2 regions of the Arthrobacter sp. 08Y14 genome follow, and region 2 is predicted to be linked to the other one. Evidence: riboswitches for the same ligand, from Rfam matches in the RefSeq annotation. Region 2 holds a riboswitch; the other holds the start of a gene.
The links. A riboswitch is a leader RNA that binds a small molecule or an ion and turns the genes downstream of it on or off. The one in region 2 is predicted to bind cyclic di-AMP.
Positions count from the first base shown of each region.

Region 1: linked by a shared signal. The riboswitch ahead of CXR03_RS17280 (NlpC/P60 family protein) and the one ahead of CXR03_RS08920 (LysM peptidoglycan-binding domain-containing protein) in region 2 are both predicted to bind cyclic di-AMP.

Region 1 covers NZ_PJIX01000005.1:89,768-100,428, reverse strand. Annotated here, with positions in the region: gene CXR03_RS17300 (MFS transporter) at 1-226, shown strand, start outside; gene serC (phosphoserine transaminase) at 269-1,399, opposite strand; gene CXR03_RS17290 (metal-dependent transcriptional regulator) at 1,629-2,327, shown strand; cyclic di-AMP (ydaO/yuaA leader) riboswitch at 2,393-2,606, shown strand; gene CXR03_RS17285 (M23 family metallopeptidase) at 2,609-3,379, shown strand; cyclic di-AMP (ydaO/yuaA leader) riboswitch at 3,475-3,661, shown strand; gene CXR03_RS17280 (NlpC/P60 family protein) at 3,665-4,501, shown strand; gene CXR03_RS17275 (NlpC/P60 family protein) at 4,534-5,364, shown strand; gene CXR03_RS17270 (HNH endonuclease) at 5,582-6,082, shown strand; gene CXR03_RS17265 (molybdenum cofactor guanylyltransferase) at 6,082-6,798, shown strand; gene CXR03_RS18490 (DUF6457 domain-containing protein) at 6,831-7,121, shown strand; gene CXR03_RS17260 (molybdopterin molybdotransferase MoeA) at 7,111-8,403, shown strand; gene fdhD (formate dehydrogenase accessory sulfurtransferase FdhD) at 8,503-9,330, shown strand; gene CXR03_RS17250 (ATP-binding protein) at 9,341-10,661, opposite strand, start outside.
Region 2 covers NZ_PJIX01000002.1:501,612-512,272, reverse strand. Annotated here, with positions in the region: gene CXR03_RS08950 (MDR family MFS transporter) at 1-1,248, opposite strand, end outside; gene CXR03_RS08945 (FtsX-like permease family protein) at 1,473-3,965, opposite strand; gene CXR03_RS08940 (ABC transporter ATP-binding protein) at 3,968-4,723, opposite strand; gene CXR03_RS08935 (histidine kinase) at 4,887-6,194, shown strand; gene CXR03_RS08930 (response regulator transcription factor) at 6,182-6,826, shown strand; gene CXR03_RS08925 (hypothetical protein) at 7,039-7,650, shown strand; cyclic di-AMP (ydaO/yuaA leader) riboswitch at 7,886-8,037, shown strand; gene CXR03_RS08920 (LysM peptidoglycan-binding domain-containing protein) at 8,042-8,947, shown strand; gene CXR03_RS08915 (hypothetical protein) at 9,096-9,602, opposite strand; gene CXR03_RS08910 (HAMP domain-containing sensor histidine kinase) at 9,720-10,661, opposite strand, start outside.

The sequences.
Region 1 (10,661 bases), on a different contig from region 2:
CATGGGAGGAACCCCCATCGGTGCTCCTCTGGTGGGCTGGGTATCCAACAGTTTTGGGCCGCGCTGGAGCCTGGGCGTAGCGGCCGCATCCGGGCTTATCACCGCCGTGGTGGGTTTCGTCTGGGCATGGCGGGCGCACCACCTGCGGATTCACTATGACCGGGCTCTTCCCCGGCGGCTCCACATGACCACCAGTGAGACAGAGCAGGACCCGGGCCTGGTCTAAAGGCCGGGTCCTGCTGGTTGGCTCTCTCGCTGTCCGGGGGAATTACCGGGTGTGTTCGATGACGTAGTCAATGCACTGCAGCAGCGCGCTGACGTCGTCCGGCTCGATGGCCACGAACGTTGCGATCCGCAGTTGGTTGCGGCCGAGCTTGCGGTAAGGCTCCACGTCCACGACGCCGTTTGCGCGGAGCGTCTTTGCGATTGCCGCCGCATCAATGCTGTCGTCGAAGTCAATCGTGGCAATGACATTGGAGCGGTCCTCGGGCCGGGCCACGAAGGGAGTGGCCAGAGGGGAAGCTTCCGCCCAGGCATAGATCCGGCCGGCGGAGTCCGCTGTGCGCGCGGTGGCGAAGTCCAGGCCGCCGTTCGCGTTCAGCCATTCGATTTGCGCGTTCAGCGTGACCAGGGTGGACAGCGACGGCGTGTTGTAGGTCTGGTTGAGCTTGGAATTGTCGATGGCCGTCTGCAGGTTCAGGAAATCGGGAATCCAGCGGTCCGTTGCATTGATCTGCGCGGCCCGTTCCAGTGCCGCGGGGGAAAACATGCCCAGCCACAACCCTCCGTCGGAAGCGAAGTTCTTCTGCGGAGCAAAGTAGTACACATCGGATTCCGCCAGGTCCACGTCCAAGCCACCGGCGGCAGAGGTCGCGTCGATGAGGACCAGTGAATCGGCGTCGGCGCCCTGAACACGCCGGACCGGTGCGGCGACGCCCGTGGATGTTTCATTCTGGGGCCAGGCGTAAACGTCCACTCCGGCCTCAGCGACAGCCTCGGGACGGGTTCCCGGGTCAGCCTTGATGATGGAGGACTCCGCGAGGAACGGAGCCTTGTTGGTGGCCGCGGCGAATTTGGAACCGAACTCGCCGAAGGACAAATGCTGTGCTTTTTCCCGAACCAGGCCGAAGGACGCCACATCCCAGAATGCGGTGGAACCGCCTACCCCAAGTACCACCTCGTAGCCGTCCGGCGCGCGAAAAAGGCTGGAGAGTCCCTCCCGTACGTTCCCCACAAGATTACGGACGGGTGCCTGGCGGTGGGAGGTGCCGAGCAGGTTTGCGCCGGCGCGGGACAGTGCTTCCATCTGTTCCGGACGCACCTTGGAGGGGCCGGCACCGAACCGGCCGTCCCGGGGGAGTAGTTCGGCGGGAATCGTTAGCGAGGCGGTTTCGCCCATGGGGTATCGCTCCAAGCGGTAGGCAGGGTGCTCTGATATGCCCTTTTATTCTGCCCCACCGTGCCGTGTCCGGGCCATTTGTGAACTCGCTCAGCAAGGTGCCGGACACCGCTGGAATTATCCGCCCCGTGGGTCAATGAAGTAACGTATTGGCAGTAATCACCTGTGGCGGCGGCGTCCAGCCGTTGTTCTCCTGATCTTCCCTCGAATACATAGGAGCGGCCCTGCCATGACGGACCTCATCGATACCACTGAGATGTATCTGCGGACCATCCTGGAGCTTGAAGAGGAGAACATTGTTGCGCTCCGGGCGCGGATCGCAGAACGCCTGCGCCACTCCGGGCCAACGGTCTCCCAGACAATCGGCCGGATGGAACGGGACGGACTGGTGGTGGTGTCCGGGAACAGGCATCTCGAGCTGACCGAACTGGGCCGGCGCCGGGCAACGGAAGTGATGCGTAAGCACCGCCTGGCGGAACGGCTGCTCTCAGACGTGATCGGCTTGGACTGGGCGTATGTGCATGATGAAGCCTGCCGCTGGGAACACGTGATGAGCGAGCGGGTGGAGCGGCGCCTTTATGAATTGTTGGGCCGGCCCACGGAATCGCCGTACGGAAACCCCATCCCGGGCCTGGAAGAGATTGGCGGAGTAGCCGCCGAACTCTTCCACCACGGAGTCATCAACCTGGTTGCAGCGGTTGCCGCGACTGAGCCCGGAACCAAGCTGCAGCTGGTTCGCCTTGCCGAACCGGTCCAGGTGGAGCCCGAACTGCTCGTCCAGCTTGATGAGGCAGGGCTGCGCCCGGGTGCGGAACTTACCGCCGAGACGGTGGCCGGCTACATCTCCGTGCGCGTACCAGGGATTGAAGGGGCGCTCGAGCTTCCTCCAGAGGTAGCCAACCACGTGTTTGTTTCCACCGCCGGATAACGGAATGGTCTCTTTTGGCTTCCTTAACCTATAGTGACTTAATGACGTTGAAATAACACCGTTATCCGGGCCTTACGCCGAACCCTGCCACTGGCCCGGAATTTCAGACTTTCAGGCAGGGGCGGAGGACCCATCAATCGGCAGCCAAGGCTGCCTCGGGGTGAAGCCTCCAGCATCAGCACAGCGGCCGCACCACTGGTGTGGCCGGTGGTGAGTGCGGGGCCGAGTTTCTCTACTCGAATCCGACAGCTAACTTCGCAGGCATATGAGAGAGGTATACCTTGTCGAAGCATGCTGCCCCGGGCAGGCGCCGCGCGTCTGCTCCGGCCCCGGCTCCACGCTCCCGGAACGGCCAGACATCCGGCCGCCGCCGCGCGGAAACCAAGAACCACACCCTAGGCGACACCGCACAAAAGGTAGCGATCACAGCGGCAACCTCCGGCCTGATCCTCACCGTTGCCATCCCCACCACCGCCGCCGTCAGCGAGCCCGTGCAGGAACTGCAGGCTGTTGCGGTTGAAGCCCCGGTGGTATCGGCTGATCCCGAAGCGACAGTCAGCTTTGAACGTGCCGCACTCAGCAGCAAATTCGATCCCGAAGCCAAACTCCGACACGTGGTTGTTGCCTCCGGTTCGGAGATCTCTGCAGGCGCGGCCAAGGGGACGCTCGCGAAGCCGCTGGCAGCGGACCTCGTTGAAACGTCGGGCTTCGGCTACCGGGTCAGCCCGATCACGGGCACCGCGGGCGAGATGCACCGCGGCCAGGACTTTTCGGCCGCCTGCGGCACTGACGTCACTGCAGCTGCGTCCGGGACCGTGACCTTCTCGGGCTGGCACGCCTACGGTGGCGGCAACCGCGTGGTTGTGGACCACGGTAACGGTGTTGAAACGACTTACAACCACATGTCCAGCCTTGCCGTTGCTGTGGGAGCCACGGTGGAGCGGGGGGACCTGGTGGGGGCCAGCGGTACCACCGGTGCTTCCACGGGCTGCCACCTGCACTTTGAGGTCATGGTGAACGGCGAAGTTGTTGACCCGCTGGGCTGGCTGTGACCGCAGGATAACCATTCCGTGACCTGAACGTGACATTGGCCAAATGTTGTTGTAAGGTCATCCTCGTGCCTGATCGACCTAAAGATCGGGCACCCTCTAACAGATCGCCGAGCTCTGCCACTGTCTGAGGTCCGTTCGCAACATCGCATGGCAGAGGCGGGGGAACCAAATTCGGGCTTCGCAAGAAGCCCTTGGGGTTAAGTTGCCAGGCTTCACAGCCGGCAACCGGGTGACTCCCATCCGAATCCGACAGCTCACCTCGCAGGCATTGGGAGAGGCAAACTTGTGTCATCAGTAGCTCACGGCCGCCGTCGCGCGGCCACCGTCCAGTCGAGCCCAATTTCAGCATTGTCCCGGGCCGTCACCTCCAATGTGGGAACCATCGGCCGCCAGGCAGCCGTCGTCGTCGCTGCTTCAGGACTCGTCCTGGCCGCTGGTCTTCCCGCCCAGGCAGCCGTCAGCACCGATCGTCAGGCACTCGAGGCCACTCCGCTCAGTGCCGTAACCACCACCGGCGCCGTTTCGGTCTCCGCACAGGCACCCTTCGAACTGGCCACCATTGAGCCGGTCTCTGCTGTATCCGGCGCTGAATACCGTGCCCAGGTTGCTGCGGAAGAAGCAGCAGCGGCTGCAGCCGCCGTAGCCCAGGAGCAGGCAGTTCAGGCCCAGCAGGCTGCCGCCGTTCAGGCGCAGCAGGCCGTAGCCGTTCAGGCCCAGCCCGCAGCCCCGGCCGCCACCAACGCGGCACCTGCAGCGGCTCCGGCCGTCAACACCCCGGCTCCCGCACCTGCTTCGGCTCCTGCTCCCGCAGCCAGCGGTATTGGCGCGGCCCTGGTAGCCTCCGCCTACTCGCAGATCGGCGTTGCCCAGGACTGCACCGCCATGGTGGAGAATGCACTGCGTTCGGTCGGCAAGTCGGTTGGCGACCTGGCTCCCGCGCAGTTCTTCGCATACGGCTCTGTTGTCGGCTCGCCCGAGCCGGGCGACCTCGTCATCACCTCCGGCCACGTAGCAATCTACGTGGGCAACGGTCAGGTAATCAGCGGCGGCTTCGACGGTATGAACACCGTTCTGCACCCGCTGTCCTACCTCGGCGGCGCAAGCTTCGTCCGCGTCAGCTAAGCCCAGTTGCAGATAACGGAGACTTCACTCGCATGACTTCTACAACTGAGCGTGCCCGTCACCGCGCACCGGTGGAACGCACCGCACCGCTGAGTGCACTTGCCCAGGCAGTGTCTGCCAACGCCGGTTCCATGGGACGGCAGGCGGCTGTTGTTGTTGCTGCATCCGGCCTGGTTCTGGCTTCCGGTGTCGCAGCCAACGCAACAGGTTCCGATGTTGCCCGCGACGTTCAGACCAGCACGCTGGACCTGGCCGCTGCCGCACAACTGACGGTTCCTTCCACTGCTTCCGTGAACTTTGACCGTCCGGCCGTTGCCGGTGTCATTACGGCTCCTGAAGCAGTGCAGCCTGAGATTGCCGTGCAGTCCCAGACTGCGCTGCAGACGCCGGCAATGCAGTCCGAGGCAGGGCAGCCCGCGGCAGAGCAGTCCCAAGCGGCAGCCCCGCTGCAGGACGCAACTCCTGCGGGCTACGGTGCACAACCTGCCGTCTCGGCCAGCCCCGCTCCGGTCCAGGACAGCGCTCCGGCGGCCTCCGGTACGGCTTCCATCATTGCAGCGGCTGCTTACGCCCAGCTGGGCGTGTCGCAGGACTGCACCATGCTGGTTACCAACTCACTGGCTGCTGCAGGAATCAGTTTTCACGACTGGCCTGCAGGCTACCTGTCCCTGGGCAGCACCGTCAGCGCCTCACAGGCTGTTCCGGGCGACCTGATCTACTACGCAGACGGCGGCATGGGTATGGCCCATATTGCTGTTTACGTGGGCAACGGCCAGGCCATCCACGGCGGCTTCAACGGAAACTCCACGGTAGTGGCTCCGGCCGAGCTCGGCTCGGGCGGCGTGTACATCCGGGTCCGCTAGAGGGCCTGTAGAACACTCTGCGCACACTCCGATATGCCGGAGTTGTCAAGGGTTCCTCCTTCGGGAGGAACCCTTGACGCGTTTAAACCTGCGGCCGCTGCCGGAAATGGCGAAGACCCGGATGGGGGCATACCCTTTCCATAGATCATCCGAAGTCCCTTCATCCGTTGACGGGTCTGGCCCCGCCGACGGACCGCAGGCGAAGAGGAAAACGTCTATGCGCACTCTCGTTCTGAATGCCGGGTATGAGCCGTTGGCTGTAGTGAGCTTCCGGCGGGCGCTGGTGCTGGTCTTGGCAGGAAAAGCAAGCGTTGTTGCAGAAGACGGCGAACCTGTGGTTGGGCCCACGGAAATCCTTCCTCGACCATCAGTGATCCTGCTGCACCGTTATGTGAAAGTTCCGTATCGGGAAGGCACCGTTGCCACCCGGCGCGGAGTCCTGCGCCGTGATGGTCACCAATGTGCCTACTGCGGCAAGGCTGCGTCCACCGTGGACCACGTCCTTCCCCGGGCCAGGGGCGGGGCGGACAGTTGGGAAAACCTGGTTGCATGCTGCCTGCGGTGCAACAATGCAAAAGGCGACAGGACCCTCACCCAGCTGGGATGGCAGCTTAGGTTCCGGCCCCAGCCGCCGCGGGGAGCACGCTGGCAAATTCGCGAATTGGAACGGCCGGCACCGCAATGGAATCAGTTCCTCGATGCCGGCACAGCAGCCTGATGGAGCCCAATACCTGGGGGTTGGGCCATTTGGTCGGACACAATGCCATTATTCTTGCCGGCGGGAGATCCTCCCGGCTCGGCGGAACACCGAAAGCTCTGCTGGAGTCTTCCGGCCGCACGCTTCTGGCAGTTGCGCTGGAGGCTGCGTCCGGGGCACGCAGCTGCGCCGTAGCGGGGCCGCCGGAGCTGTCCGCTGCCGTGGAGGCATCCGGTGTTCCTGCGCAATTGGTCCGGGAGGACCCGCCGTTCTCGGGCCCGGCAGCCGCCGTAGCCGCAGCATGGACTGCGCTGGCGTCAGGGGATGAATTCACGGGGACAACCCCGCCCGAATGGACGCTGGTCCTTGCCTGCGACATGCCGTTCATCTCCGCGGCAGTAACGGCGCTCCTCCTTGAAGCCGGCAACTCGGCAGACGACAGTCATCAAGGGAGCCGGCAGCCCCAATCCCTCCTCTGCGTTGACGAATCCGGAAGATCCCAGCCGTTGGCCGGACTGTATCGAACGGCTGCCCTGGGCGCCGCCGTCAGCTTCTTCGACAGGCCTGGCGGACTGGAAAACCTTTCAATGAAGCGGCTCCTTGCTAGGGTGCAATGGAGGAACGTTGCGGTGCCGCCCCACAGCACAGCGGATATTGACACCTGGGAGGACGCGGGCCGCTGGTCAGTGAAACCCGGAACCGCCGGGGACCCGGATGCGCCCGCGGCGTTGAACTAGCGTGCAGATATGCGCCGATAAAGGAGCAGGAAATGGCAAGCCAGGAAGAGGAACTCGAAGCGTGGTGCGGCAGACTGCTCACCTCCTTGGAGCTTGAAGACACCACAGTGGACGTTGGCGCAGTGTTGCAGCTGGCCTCCGTTGCAGCGCACACGGTAGTCCGCCCGGCTGCTCCGCTGACCACCTTCATTGCGGGATTCGCGGCAGGCCTGGCGGCCGGGAGCGGCCAGGCCGACGACGCCGCCGCCATGGGCGCAGCGATGCGCGTGGCTGCCCGAGAATGCAAAAACTACGGTGAAACCGGAGATACTGATGACCACTGACAACTCAACGCCCGTCATACTTCCGCTGCAGCCGAACGCAGCGTGGGAGCATGCCCGTAGCTCCGCATACTCCGCAGGGCGGCCGCTTCCCTATGAAACAGTCCCGCTGGCCGAGGCCCTGGGGCAGATCCTCGCGCTGGATACAACGGCGCTGCAACCGGTTCCCCACTATGCTTCCTCCGCGATGGACGGCTGGGCTGTATCCGGTCCGCCGCCCTGGCAGCTGGTGACCCATGAAGAACCCCGGGCGGAGCGCTGGCAGATCCACAAGGAATCAGGGCGCCGCCCGCTGCAGCCCGGACAAGCCGTGGCCATCCTCACCGGCGGGATGATTCCTGCCGGTGCAAGCAGTGTGCTTCGCTCCGAAAGCGGTGTTGTCTCCGGCGATGACAAGCTCACCCTCAGCTCCAGCGCCCGAGGAGGGGAACCCAGCGTCGGCGAGCACATCCGGCCGGCGGGGGAAGAGGCGGCGGCCGGTGAAGTCACCATTACACGCGGCACCGTGCTCAATCCGGCACACATTGCCCTGGCAGCTGTGTGCGGGCATGACACCTTGCCGGTGCTGCGCCCTCCCCGCGTGTCCCTCCTGCTGACCGGCGATGAAGTCATTGAGTACGGGCTTCCGGAAGCCGGCCAGGTTCGGGATACTTTCGGCCCCCAGCTGCCCCAGCTGGTGACCATGCTGGGCGGCCGCATGGATGTGGTGAGGCGTCTCTCGGACCGTTATGAAGACGTGGTGGCGGCATTGAGCTCCGACGCCACGGACGAGATGTCCATCGCGATGTCCTCCGGAGACGTGCTGATCACCACCGGAGGTACCGGCCGGTCTGAGGCCGACCACCTGCGCCAGGCGCTGGAGGACATGCAGGCTGAGATGCTGATCGACGGCATCGCCATGCGCCCCGGACACCCCACCATGCTGGCACGCCTTCCCGACGGACGTTTGCTTGTGGCGCTTCCCGGCAATCCGCTGGCTGCCATGATGGCGGTCTTCACCGTCCTCCAGCCGCTTTTGGACGGGCTCCGCGGCGCTCCGCTCCCGCCCGAACGACATGTGCTCGCCGGAGTGGATATCGAGCCGCTGCCGGGACGGACGCGGCTTATTCCGTGCCGGATCGAGAACGGCAGGGCGGTGCCGTCGCCGTACTTCCGATCGGGAATGCTTCGCGGGATCGCGGACGCTGATGCGGTGATGGTGGTCCCCGAGGCAGGGTGCACCACTGACGAGGCCGTTACCGCGCTGCCGCTGCCCTGGACGGTAGAGCAGCCTCCGGCACGTTAGGGCAGGTGCGGCACACCGGACGGGCAGCCGCCACGGTGGAAGAGCAGGCAGTGGTTGCACAAACCGGTTGCTAAAAGCGGGTGTGTCTAAGGAGAGAGTATGGGACGGGTTACCAGGCGCGGTCAGATTACGAAATTCCGGACGGACGGAACAGTTACCAAACGCGAGGACGTACTGGCCGGCGAAGAGCCGCTGGAGATCAGGGTGGGCGGCCGGTCGTTCACCGTGACGATGAGGACGCCGGGCGACGATTTCGACCTCGTTGCAGGGTTCCTGGTTTCAGAAGGCATCATCTGGGAACCGGGACAGCTGGTCAGCCTGCGCTACTGTGCCGGCGTCGACGACTCCGGGCAGCAGACCTTCAACGTGGTGGATGTGCAGTTGAGGCCCGGCACCGCCCTGCCGGACACCACGATGGAGCGCCACGTCTACACCTCAAGTTCGTGCGGTATCTGCGGCACCGCCTCCATAGAAGCGGTTCGCAAGTCGTCCCATTTTTCGGTGGGCGACGACGACGTCCGGGTGCCGCTGCGGATCCTGGCCGGGCTGCCGGAACAGCTCCGGCAGAAACAGAAGGTCTTTGACCGCACCGGTGGCGTGCACGCCGCCGGATTGTTCACCGTCCAAGGTGAGCTGTTGTGCCTGCGTGAAGATGTTGGGCGCCACAACGCCGTCGACAAGGTGGTTGGCTGGGCCCTGCGTGCCGGGATGCTGCCGCTGCGGGGGACCGTGCTGCAGGTTTCCGGCCGGGCATCCTTTGAGCTGGTGCAGAAGGCGCAGCTGGCCGGGATTCCGGTGCTGGCGGCGGTGAGTGCGCCGTCGTCGTTGTCGGTGGAACTGGCCCAGGACGCCGGAATGACCGTGGTTGGTTTCAGCCGCGGAACGTCCTTGAACTGCTATTCGTATCCGGAACGGATCCTGGCCTGAGAAAGACCGGTCAGCAGGCGGGGATCTGGACCGTGACCGTAGTGCCGCGGCCCAGGGTCGAATCGATGTCCAGCTCCCCGCCGTGCTGGAGCACGATGTCCTGAACGATAGCCAGGCCAAGGCCGGTGCCGGGGATGGCAGCCGAGGTGGCGTTGGAGGCCCGGAAAAAGCGCCGAAACAGCTTGGGCAGGTCCGCTTCCGGGATGCCGATGCCGTTGTCCACAATTTGAACCCTGATCTGGAGTCCGGCGTCCGTGGCCACCATTTTGCTGCACACGTTAACAGTCCCGCCGGGAAGGGTGAACTTCACGGCATTCGACAACAGGTTCGTAAAGACCTGTTCCAGCTGGGCTTTGTCCCCCCGCACCACATGCGCAGCCGGCAGCAGCCCGAGTTGCAGCGTAATCCCGCTGGCAGCGGCAGCGGGTGCAAGGGAAGCGGCCACGGTATCCAGCAGTTCACCGAGGTCCAGGTCCTCCAGCGCCAGAGCTGCATGGGCATCCGTGCGCGAAATGGTGAGCAGATCGGAAATGAGCTGATCCAGCCGGGCGGCATTGCGCCCAACTATTTCCAGCATCTGCCTGGTTTTCGGCGGAATGTCTTCTCCGGAGCCCTCCAGGATTAGCTCAAGGTAGCCGGTAATCGAGGTTAGCGGGGTCCGCAGCTCGTGATTCACTGTGGCAACGAAGTCAGTCTTGGCCCGATCGAGTTCCCGCAGCCGTGCCAACACTTCACGCTGGGCCGTAATGACGTGCCCCTGCACCAGTCCGTGAGCCAGATTCCCGCATACGTGCTGGATGAGGGAAAGTTCTGTCCGGCTCCACCTCCTGGGTCCGGTGGTGCCGGCAATCCAAACATAGCCAAGCACCTGATCCCCGTGGCCCAGCGGAGCGAAGACCGATGTCCGCACAGCGGCAGGCACGCGGGCCGGGAACATGCCGCTCTCGGGATCGTCGGAGCAGAGGTGGTCCTCAATCCGAAGAACAGCTTCACGATCCCATAACGAGGAACTGAGGATTGAGGTTTCGGCCAGGGGAAGCGGCGGAAGGCCGGCTGTTCCGCTGGTCATGCTCCAGGACGCTGCCACCTCGGGAACACGCTCGTCCTGGAACGTCTCAATCCTCACGTGGCAGGCGCCAAACGCCTCGCCAAGACCTTGAACGGCAAGGGCAGCCATCTGCTGGGGGTCATTGGTTCCCCGCAGCGCGGCGGACACAGCCCGGGCTTTGTCCCGGAGACGGGCCGCGGCGACCTTGCGGCGGCGGGTGGCCCGGGTGCCTGCCAGAATAAGGGCCACGCGGTTGGCCAGATCCGTGCTTTGGACGCTGCCG
Region 2 (10,661 bases):
CGCAGCCGTGGTTCCGGTGGTCATCAGGGTGATAAAGACTGCTGTGCCTGCGGCACCGGCCAGCTGCTGAAGCGTATTGATGATCGCACTGCCGTGGGAGTAGAGCGATTTGTCCAGGGAACCCAGGGCCGAGGTGAACAGCGGCGTGAAGATGAAACCCAGGCCGGCGTTGAGCAGGCAGTGGAGCACGATCACAACGGGCACAGGGCTGGACTCGTCCAGCGTAGTCATGCCCCACAGCGCGCCGCTGAGCACCAGTGCACCGGGGATCACCAGGGGGCGGGGACCAAACTTGTCGAAAAGTCCTCCAACAATCGGGGAAAGGATCGCCATGACGGCACCGCCGGGCAGGAGCAGCAGGCCGGTGTTCAATGTGCTGAGGCCCAGGACATTCTGCAAATAGAGCGGAAGAACAATCAGGCAGCCGAACAGGGCCATCATGCTGACCAGAACCAGGACAATGGCGACGACAAAGGGCTTGCTGGCGAAGGTGCGAAGGTCCATCAGCGCCCGGTCCGTGCGCTGGAGTACCAGCTGGCGGAAAACAAATCCGGCCATGGCCAGGGCACCAATGGTCAGCGGAATCCACAGCGGCATCAGGGCCTCGCCCTGGGCGGCTTCGCCGATGCTGCTCAGGCCAAAGATCAGCCCGCCGAAGGCCAGAGTGGACAGCACGATCGAGAGCGCATCAAAGGGAACCTTCTTGGGTTCGGTCAGGTTTTGCACCTTCAGTGCACCCACCACGAGGGAGAGCACCGCGATCGGCAGAACCAGCCAGAACATCCAGCGCCAGTCCAGGGCATTGAGGATGATGCCCGAAACGGTGGGGCCAATGGCGGGGGCGACGGCGATGACGATGGAAATGGTGCCCATCATGCGTCCGCGCCGGTGGGCCGGGACGGCGTTTAGCACCGTGGTCATCAGCAGCGGCAGCATGATGGCGGTCCCGCCGGCCTGAATGATGCGGCCGCAAAGCAGCATTCCGAACCCCGGGGCCAGTGCCGCGAGCAGTGTCCCCGCACTGAAGAGCGACATGGCGGTCATGAAGAGGCCGCGCATGGAGAATCGCTGGAGCAGGAACCCGGTGGCGGGGATGACCACGGCCATGGTCAGCATGAACCCGGTGGTTAGCCACTGGGCCGTACCGGCGGTGATATTCAGATCAGCCATCAGGCGCGGCAGCGCAACGCTCATGATGGTTTCATTCAGGATTACCACGAAGGACGAGACGAGCAGCAACCCGATCACGGTCTTGGTGCGCGGGTCCAGGGCGTCGGGTGCGGCCGGTTTACGGCTTTTCGCTGCGGTGGACGACGGCGGCGCGGAAGTGGCGACGGAAGACGAGTTAATGCTCAAAAGGGTGGAGTCCTGTTCACGGTGTTGGGCGTTTAAAGCGGGTCTGGCCCGGGGTGCAATCCTATGCGGGCCCCTAACGGGACCCGCAATCGGACGCAACCGGCCTTTCGGCTGGTTTATTCCCGCACCTGCCGCAGTGCAGCACGCGTGGCCACGGCGATGGAGCCCAGCCCAAGTGCCGCCGTCGTCCCTGCCAATGCGAGAAATATCCCCGGAACAATGGTGGGAACAGGCTGCCCGGAAACGTTGGAAGCGATGCCGATCAGCGGCGGCAGGGCCAGCAGGCTTCCCAGCAAAACTGCGGTTGTCACCATCAGTGCCGCCTCCACGCCGGTCATGCGACGCAGTTGCCGGTCCGTTGCCCCAAGCGCACGCAGCAGCATGAGCTCCGGTCGCCGGCGGGCGGTTGCCATGACCAAGCTGTTGACCACGGACAGACCGACATATCCCAGCAGGACCAGCAGGCCAACAACGGAAATCCAGGACTCGGAACTTCGTTCGGCAGCCCCGGCAGCACCCAGCGCGTCACGGTCCAGCATCGTCAGCCCCAGGTCTTCCATGGCAGCGCTCAGCCCGCCGGTATCCGCACCGGAGTCCGTAGTGATGAGCACATAGTCGTTGAGTCCCGAGGTGGTGTGTTCCCGCAAGGTTCCGTTGTCGATGGCTAGATCACCGAATCCCAGTCCCCGCTCATAGGTTGCGACGACGACGGCGGCAGCCTCGGTACCGTCCCCATAGTGGAAGGAAAATTCCTCGCCCACCCTGGTGCCTGAGGACCGTGCCAGGTCTTCACTGAGCGCTACGGTACCGGGCTCTGCCAGCCGTTCCAATGAACCCTCACGGGTGCCCAGATCCAGCGTTGAAAACAGGTCCTGTTCGCCCAGCCCTGAGATCATGTACGCCTCCACGGTGTCTTCCATCCCCAGGAAGGTGGTTTGCGCGAGAACCGCGGACCGGGCTACGGGTGTTGCGGCCTGCACGCCCGGCACTGCCGAAATCCGTGCGGCAAGATCCGCGGAGATACCGGCGGGTGCGGAGACCAGATAATCGGCCGTGATGGCATCACGGGACTGCTGCGCGGCTTCGGCCTCCACTGTGGGCGCCATGAATAACTGGACAGACCCCAGGGCCACCGCCAGAGCCAGCGGAACCATGCCGGCTGCCAGCCTCCGGGGAAAGGCAGCAATATTGGCCTCGGCCAGCACCATGGATGCGGACGGGCTGCGCCGCAGCAGCGGCCGTACCGCTTGGAGGACACCAGCCACAATCCGGGGGCCCAGGACTCCCGCCGCGATGATCAGCAGCAAGGCGCTTCCCGCGGCCGCCGTCAGGCCTGCCAGTCCGGGAACGGCCAGCGGTGTGAGTGCTGCACCCAGCCCGGTGCCCAGCAGGACCAGTCCGGTAATGGTCCGCCGCCGACCCAGGGCCTGGTTTTCGGTGACAGCTTCACGCAGGGCCGTGGTCGGTGTCGCCCGTACGGCTCCGCGGGCAGCCACGAGCGAGGCTCCGGCAGCGGCAGCGACGCTCAACACCATGGCCGCGAGCGCCGGGAGCGGACTGTAGGCCAGGGCAAAGTCTGCGGGGATAATCCCGCCGGTTGTGAATTGCCGTGCCAGCAGCTGTGCCAGCCAGAATCCGGGCAGTGTGCCCAGGAGCGCGGCGGCTCCTGCGACGAGCACCACTTCGCGCAGAATCAGCCCCAGGGTTTGTCGGGTTCCGGCGCCGACTGCACGCAGGAGCGCGAACTCCCGGCGGCGCGACATGATGGACAGGGACAGGGTTCCGGCCGTGACAAAGACGGCTGTCATGACCGCCGTCCCGGCCAGGGACGCGCTGAGCAGCAGCAACATGGACCGGCCGGCGGCACCGCCTGAGGCCTCCGCATCTCCGCGGCGCTCTCCGGTGTAGCCGACGACGCCGTCCACTTCCGTTTCGATGGCGGCGGCCAGTTCCCGGGGGTCAGCACCGGGTTCCGCAATCACCCCAACTGTGGTGACGGCCTTCCCGTGCGGCCACAGGGCTTCCGCGCCGGAGGAACTGAGGAAAACTGCGGGTTCGCCGGATACGGCGCCCTTGCTCCCGGTACTCCCACCAGCTGCGACGGTACCGGTCACGGTGTACTGAGCGGATTCTCCCCCGTGGGACAGTTCAATGCTGGACCCCGGTTCTGTGCCAAAGGAGCCGTCCAGCACTACCTCGTCCGCTGCCTGCGGAGCCCGGCCGGAGACCAGCGTGTAGGGTGCCAGCGCCGCCGAATCCCATGCCGCTGCCTCGATACGCTGCCCGTCTCCGGCAGCCAGCGGGATGCTAACGTTCCCTACCGCCTGCTCCACCCCGGGCACCGAAGCAATTTCGGCCACCTTGTCTTTGGGAAGCAGCACGCGCTCGGGAAAGGGCACGGCAACATCCTCAGGCACGGGCATGGACTGCGGAGCTCCGATGACAACGTCGGCACCGGCCAGGCGCTGCGGAGCGGTGCCGCCGCGCAGTCCCGATTCGATGAGGACCCCCATGGCGGTAATCAGCCCCGCGCACAGGAACACGGCAACAAAGACACCGGCAAAACCGCCGCGGTGGTGCCGGATGGATGACAGTGCAAGTGCAAACATGTTCACCGCTCCCCCAGGTAGGCCACACGCTCGGTGATGTCCCGGACGCTGGCATTGGCCATACTGCCGTCCAGCTGCCCGTCGGCGAGGAAAAGGACGTTGTCCGCCGAACAGGCCGCCGCCGGATCATGGGTCACCATGATCACGGTTTGGCCAAGATCGGTCACCGTGTGCCGCAGCAGGTCCAGGACCTGCCGGGCGGCGGCGGAATCCAGGGCACCGGTGGGCTCGTCCGCGAAGACGGCCGCCGGCCGTGTGATCAGAGCCCGTGCGATTGCTGCCCTCTGCTGCTGTCCGCCGGACAGTTCCTGCGGCTTCCGCTCATCAAGCCCGGTCAGCCCCACAGCTTCCAGAACGTACTTGAGCCAGTCCCGTTCCACGCTGTGCCCACCCAGCAGCAGCGGCAGGGTCACGTTGCGGACAACGGAAAGCTGGGGCAGCAGGTTGTAGGACTGGAACACAAACCCGACGTGGTCGCGGCGGAAAGCCGGCAAGGCCCTCCTGCGCAGGCGGGACATGTCAGTGGATCCCAGCAGCACCCGTCCGCTGTCCGGGGTGTCCAGTCCGGCGGCGCACTGCAGCAGCGTGCTCTTGCCGGAACCGGAGGGTCCCATGACGGCGGTAAAGGTTCCGGCCGGCACCGATAGGGAGACCTCCCGCAGGGCCGGAACGCGGGCATTTCCGGTGCGGTAGCTCTTGGACACTCTCTCCAGCCGCAGAGCAATCGGTCCAGGGACTTCACTGGCATCGGTGTACATGGGAATTATCCTTCTCTCGGGGTCCAGCGGCCGGTTGCCGCTGCGTATTCGCTGTCTACGACGCTACGGAGAAGGTGTTCCCGGTCCGATACAGCCAGCACCCCAATCGGAGGTATAGCTGGCTATACCCCCGCTGGAACCGGAGCAGGGCATAATCGAGTAGGTGAAGCTTCCTCCCCGTGCCAGCCTGGAGACCCGTCTCAGCGCCGTTCGTTTCCTCCTGCATGAGGCGATGTCCTGGCCCGCTTCACTGGGGGTCCTTGTAGCCGCCGTCGTCCTGCTTCCGTTCCTGCCTCTGGGCGTGGGCTTGTATCCCGTTCCCCGCCTTTTAGCAGCCCTGAACCTGCTGGCCTCCCGGGCGCAGGCCCGTGCGGCCGCCTACAGCTGTGCCGTCGTGCCCTTTGACCGCCGCCGGCTGGAGGACAGATATACCTTCGGGGAGCTGGCGGTGCTGGTGAGCGCGCCCGAAACGAAGCGTGACGTGTCCTGGCTGTTGTTCCACGGGGCTTTCGCTCTGCTGTCCGGCTGCCTGGCCGTGGCGCTGCCGCTGGCCGCGGTGCTCTACGTATTCGCGGCGCCGTTATGGATGCTGTTTCCCTCGGCGACGCCGCTTGAGCTCGCCTTTCCGGTGACCAGCTGGCCTGCGGCAGGAGCCACCGTCCTGCTGGGCCTGATCTACGGATATGCAGCCTGGCTGCTGCCTCCGTGGCTGGCGCGGCGTCTCAGCGGCGGGACGCTGGCAATTCTTTCGCCCCGCCGGTATGACGAGCTCTCCCGAAGGATCCAAGATCTGTCCGCTGCCCGTGCCAGCGCCCTGACGGCCCATGCCGCTGAATTGCGCCGGATCGAAAGGGAACTGCACGACGGCGCCCAGAACCGGCTGGTGGGCGTGGTGATGATGCTTGGGCTGGCCCAGCGCGCAGCGGAGAGCGATCCCGCCGCCGCAGCTCCCTTCATCAGCCGCGCCCAGGACGCCGCCACCGAGGCACTGGCCGGCCTGCGCGAGGCCGTGCACGACATCTACCCGCCCATCCTCGATGAGCTGGGCCTGGGCGGAGCTGCTTCAGCACTGACCAGCCGCTCTCCCATTCCGTGCTCCCTGGACGTCCATGGCCTGCTGCGCGCTCCTGCGGCTGTGGAATCAGCTGCTTACTTTGTGCTGGCTGAGGCGCTCACCAATGCGGCGAAACATTCGAATGCGTCGCGAATCGAGGTGGTCCTGCGCACTGAGGCCATACCGCGCGAAGATGTGCTGGTGATCCGGGTGGCCGACGACGGCGACGGCGGGGCTGCTGTCCCGCCGTATGGTGCGGGGTCCGGCGCCAGTACCGGTCCCGGCCCCGGGGCCGGCAGGGGCACCGGGCTGGCGGGAATTGCCCGCCGGGCCTCCGCTTTTGGCGGCAAGCTGATCCTCAACAGTCCGCAGGGCGGACCAACCGAGCTAAGGGTGGAACTGCCATGCGCCTTCTGATCGCCGAAGATGATGCCCTTCTGCGCGCCGGACTGGAGCTGCTGCTGAAGGGCGAGGGTTTCGAGGTGGTCGGCTCGGCTGACAACGCTGAGGACCTGCTCGCCGCCTTTGAGCCGGGGAGCGCGGACGGTGCGGTCCTCGATGTCCGGATGCCGCCGTCGTTCACTAATGAGGGGCTGCGCGCCGCGCTGGAGCTGCGTTCGCGCGTACCGGACTTTCCGGTCCTGGTCCTGTCCTCCTATGTGGAGGACAGATATGCCAGCCGGCTCCTGGCCTCCGGTGCGCAGGGCGTGGGCTACCTGCTGAAGGAACGCGTGGGCAAGGTGGGCGATTTCGTGGACGGCCTGAGGCGTGTCCTGGCCGGCGGAACGGTGATGGACCCGGAAGTCATTGCCCAGCTCTTCAGCCGCCGCGGCACGCAGGACCCGGTGAGGTCACTGACCCCGCGGGAGTTCCAAGTGCTGGGGCTGGTGGCCGAGGGACTCGGCAACACTGCCATTGCCCAGGCCATTTTCGTTTCCGAAACCGCCGTCAGCAAGCACATCGGCAATATCTTCGCGAAACTCGGTCTTTCTCCGTCTGACAGCGGCCACCGCCGGGTTCTGGCCACTTTGGCGTACCTTCGGTCCTAATTGACTGGGATTTACGGAAAGCATTTGCTGACCCAAACATTTTTTCTCCTGCGCACCCCGCCCGCACTCTGGACAAACGTGTCACCGGACTGTACCGCTGGTCCTTCCATCCAGTCCGCTGCGGCACAGCGAACAGGACAGGTAGGCTAAAGAGTGCCCCGGTTCCGGTTGATGCATACCCGGTCCGGCAAGATGACGAGGAAGAGATGAATATGCCAGAGCTTCAAGGGAACGATCCCGACAGTATTCGCCAAGAATTCGGTTACCTCACCGTCGCGGAAATCCTGCAGCTCTGTGCCACCCAGAAGATCCTGGACCCTTCATCCATACTGATTTCCCGCAAAGCACAGCTGGGCGAGGGTAATGTGTTTTATCCCGGAACCGTTATTGCCGTCGACGAACAGAGTTTCTGCGTCATTGGAGACCGGAACATCTTTTATCCAAGTACGTTCTTGTCTGCGGAGGACGGCGGAATGCTTCTGCTCGGCTCCGAAATCACCCTGGGGCCGGGCGGCGTCCAGCTCACGGCGGGCCGGTCGGATGCTGTTGCAGTGGGCGACCGCGCCCGGCTCACCCACGGTGCCGTCGTGACGGGAAGGTCGGTGCTTGGCTCCGGATCGCAGATCGTTGGCGCGGTCCGTGCGGAGTCAGTGGTGCTGGCCGACGGCGGGGACCATGCTTCGCTGCCGGCCGAAAAGCGCGGTTCAGTGCTGAAGGGATCCGGTGTTGCCCGCGGGCTGAGGCTTGCACCCGGTGACCTGGTGCACGGATTCGGGGAGTTGACCTCAGCCACGCTCCAGCGCCAGACGGATTCGCCTGCCTAACGGTCTCCGGCGGGCTGATTGCGGGGATCCGCCGGCTCCCCATACCCCCGGTTTCCGGGGGCGCGGCGGCCTATTGTGCCACCGGCCACCAATACCATACAGCGGCGCCACTCACACGCCTGTGCGACCTTCGTTACTAAATAGTTATCTGCCCGTAATCAGCTTGTACTGTTGAAGCCATGCCGTTACCTGAAACGGCGCCCTTGACTTGTTACCTAGCTCTGCCGCTGGTCAAGGTCCACAGATTTCACACTTCGGCAGAGGCGGGGGAACCACTTACGGGTTCCTTGAATCCTTGGGGTTAAGTCAGCCGAGGGTTTCTTCGGCGGACCGGATGACTCCCATCCGCATCCGACAGCTCACCTCGCAGGTATCGGGAGAGGTAACTCTAATGTTGAACAATACTCGTGGACGCCACCGTGCCGGAAATATCGGAATGTGGGCCGCAATCGCAAACACCGCAAGCGGCAAGGCCCGCACCGTGGGCAGCGCCGCTGCAGTCATGGCGGCAGGCTCCGGCCTGGTGCTGAGCATGGCCGGCCCCGCCTCGGCAGGCGTCATCGCAAACGACTCAACCGAGTCTTACAGCGCTCCTGCGGCTGTCACCGCGCCCGTGGAAACTCCGGCACCCGCCGCGGTCTCCACCGCGTCAACGCACGTTGTCCAGCCGGGCGACACCCTGAGTGCAATTTCAGCCACCTACGGCGTCAGCCTGGACAACGTCCTGGCACTGAACGGCCTTGCGCTGGAATCCATCATCTACCCCGGTGACGTCATCACGTACGCCGGAGGCGCTGTTGCTGAGGTAGCTGAAGCTGCCTACGCCGCACCCGCCGAAGCTGCCTACGCTGCACCGGCTGAGGCCGTCTACGCCGCACCGGCGGAAGCCAGCCCGGCCGCAGCCGACTTCAGCACCTTCAGCACCCAGGCGTCCTCCGTGACCCCGGCCGCTTCCACGGGTGCAGCTGTCACCGGCACGAACTCCATCATGCTGAACTCCGCCTACGCCCAGATGGGCGCCGCCCAGGACTGCACCGTCCTGGTGGAGGTTGCCCTCCGGGCAGCCGGCCACTCGGTGGGCGACCTGGCACCGGCACAGCTGGCTGCTTACGGAACCCCGGTTTCTGACCCCCAGCCCGGCGACATCATCTACTACGCCGACGGCGGCATGGGCTTTGCCCACATCGCCATCTACGTTGGTGACGGCCAGGCCATCCACAGCGGATGGAACGGCAACCAGACTGTCCAGCAGAGCGCCAACGTCGGTTCCGGCGCTGTCTACTACCGCGTAGCGTAATCTCGCAGCAGTAGCTCCTATCGGGGCGCAGGAAGCGAACGGACCTGCGCCCCGATAAAGGTAAGAGAACGCCCGGCCAGTTGGCCGGGCGTTCTCTTTGGTTAGTTAGGACACGCACCCGGTTGGGGTGCGCCGGTGAACTGAAATGTCAGGCCGCGGGCTCGTTCTCAGTGTTTTCGTTTCCATCGTTCCCGCCGTCTTCATGGTGGTCACCGTCGCTGTGTCGGTCCCTGGCGGGGCGGTCTTCGTCCGGGGTGCCATCGTCGAACTTGCCATCGTGATGGCGGCCGGCGTGCCCGCGTTCCGGTGCATCCTCGGGGGTGCCATCCTCGGTGGCGCCGTCGTCTGTGCCTTCCTCGACACCCTTCTTGTCGCCGTTGTCCGGCTCCTGTCCGTCGCCCTGGGCTTCCCCGTCGTCGCCGCGCATCTTGTGGTCGCCGTCGCGCATACCCTTTTCTGGCTTGGAATCAGTGTCCTGGTCCGTGTCCGGGTCCTGCTGGTTTTCCTGCTGTTCGGTCACTGACGCCTGTTCCTGGTCGACACTGTTGTCACCAGTGGCCAGGCCGGCAAAGAAGGCACCAACCAGCAGTGCCAGACCTCCCACGACACCAAGAATCCAGCCGAGCGGGCCCCTGACCTTGTCCCGGAAAGCCATCGTGTTTACTCACCTCCAATAGTGGTTTACCTACACAACTATTTTCGGAGCTGATTCTTCGAGGATTCTTAGACTTCCACGACTCTCGGGCTTCCAAGGCTCTCGGGCTTCCGCTGCTCAGAACGGGGAATGCTCCCGGGCTGCCGGAAGCCGCACTTCCAGCACACCTCCGGACCCGTTCACCGCCGGCAAGGCCTGGACGCTGCCGCCGTACCGTGCCGCAATTTCCGCCACGAGGGCCAGTCCCAGACCGTAATGCCGTGGTCCCGGCGTTTCTTCTGCCCTGTCGCGGGCCGAGGCAAACCGTTCGAAGGCGTGCCGGCTGAAACCGGGCGGAAAGCCAGGTCCGTCGTCGGACACACGAATGACCGCTTCTCCGCCGCTTTTTCGAACCGAGAAGCGCACCTGTGAACGGGCAAAGTCCAAGGCGTTGGCGCCGAGCGCCGTGAACACCCGCTGCAGCGCGAACTGTCCGCCGCGCACCAGCACCTGCGGCTCGGGGGCTTCAAGTTCCAGTGTCAATCCCCGCCGATGAGCCGCGGGTTCCAGGGAGTTGACGGTGGAGCCGGCCAGCGACACCAGGTTTACCTCCTCCAACGGTCCCGATTGGCGGGGATCAGCAGACATCAGCAAATCTTCGAGGATTCCGTTAAGCACCTTGGTGTCATCCACCACCTCGTCGGCAGCGTGAACGGCTGCCTCGCGGGACTTCGGCGCATCCGTTTCCGCGGCCAGCCGACGGCGGAGCATCTGTGCGCGCATGCTCAGGAGTGTGAGCGGTGTCCTCAATTCATGGCTGGCATCGGCAACAAAGCGCCGCTGCAGGGCCAGGGCTTCGGCCATCGGCCGCATGGCGGCCCGGGCCGCCCAGGCCGAAAGTGCACCGGCGGCAAGCCCCGCCGCAAGAACCGACACCACCAGCGCCAGAGCCAGGCGTCGCAGCTGTTCAGTGGCCTCCCGTGTGTCGACGGCAGCCTGCACCACATCGCCGCCGCGGCGGGCAGTGAGGACTTCATAGCTGCGGTCCCCGGCGGTTACCGTGTCCCGGCGGGATTCCCC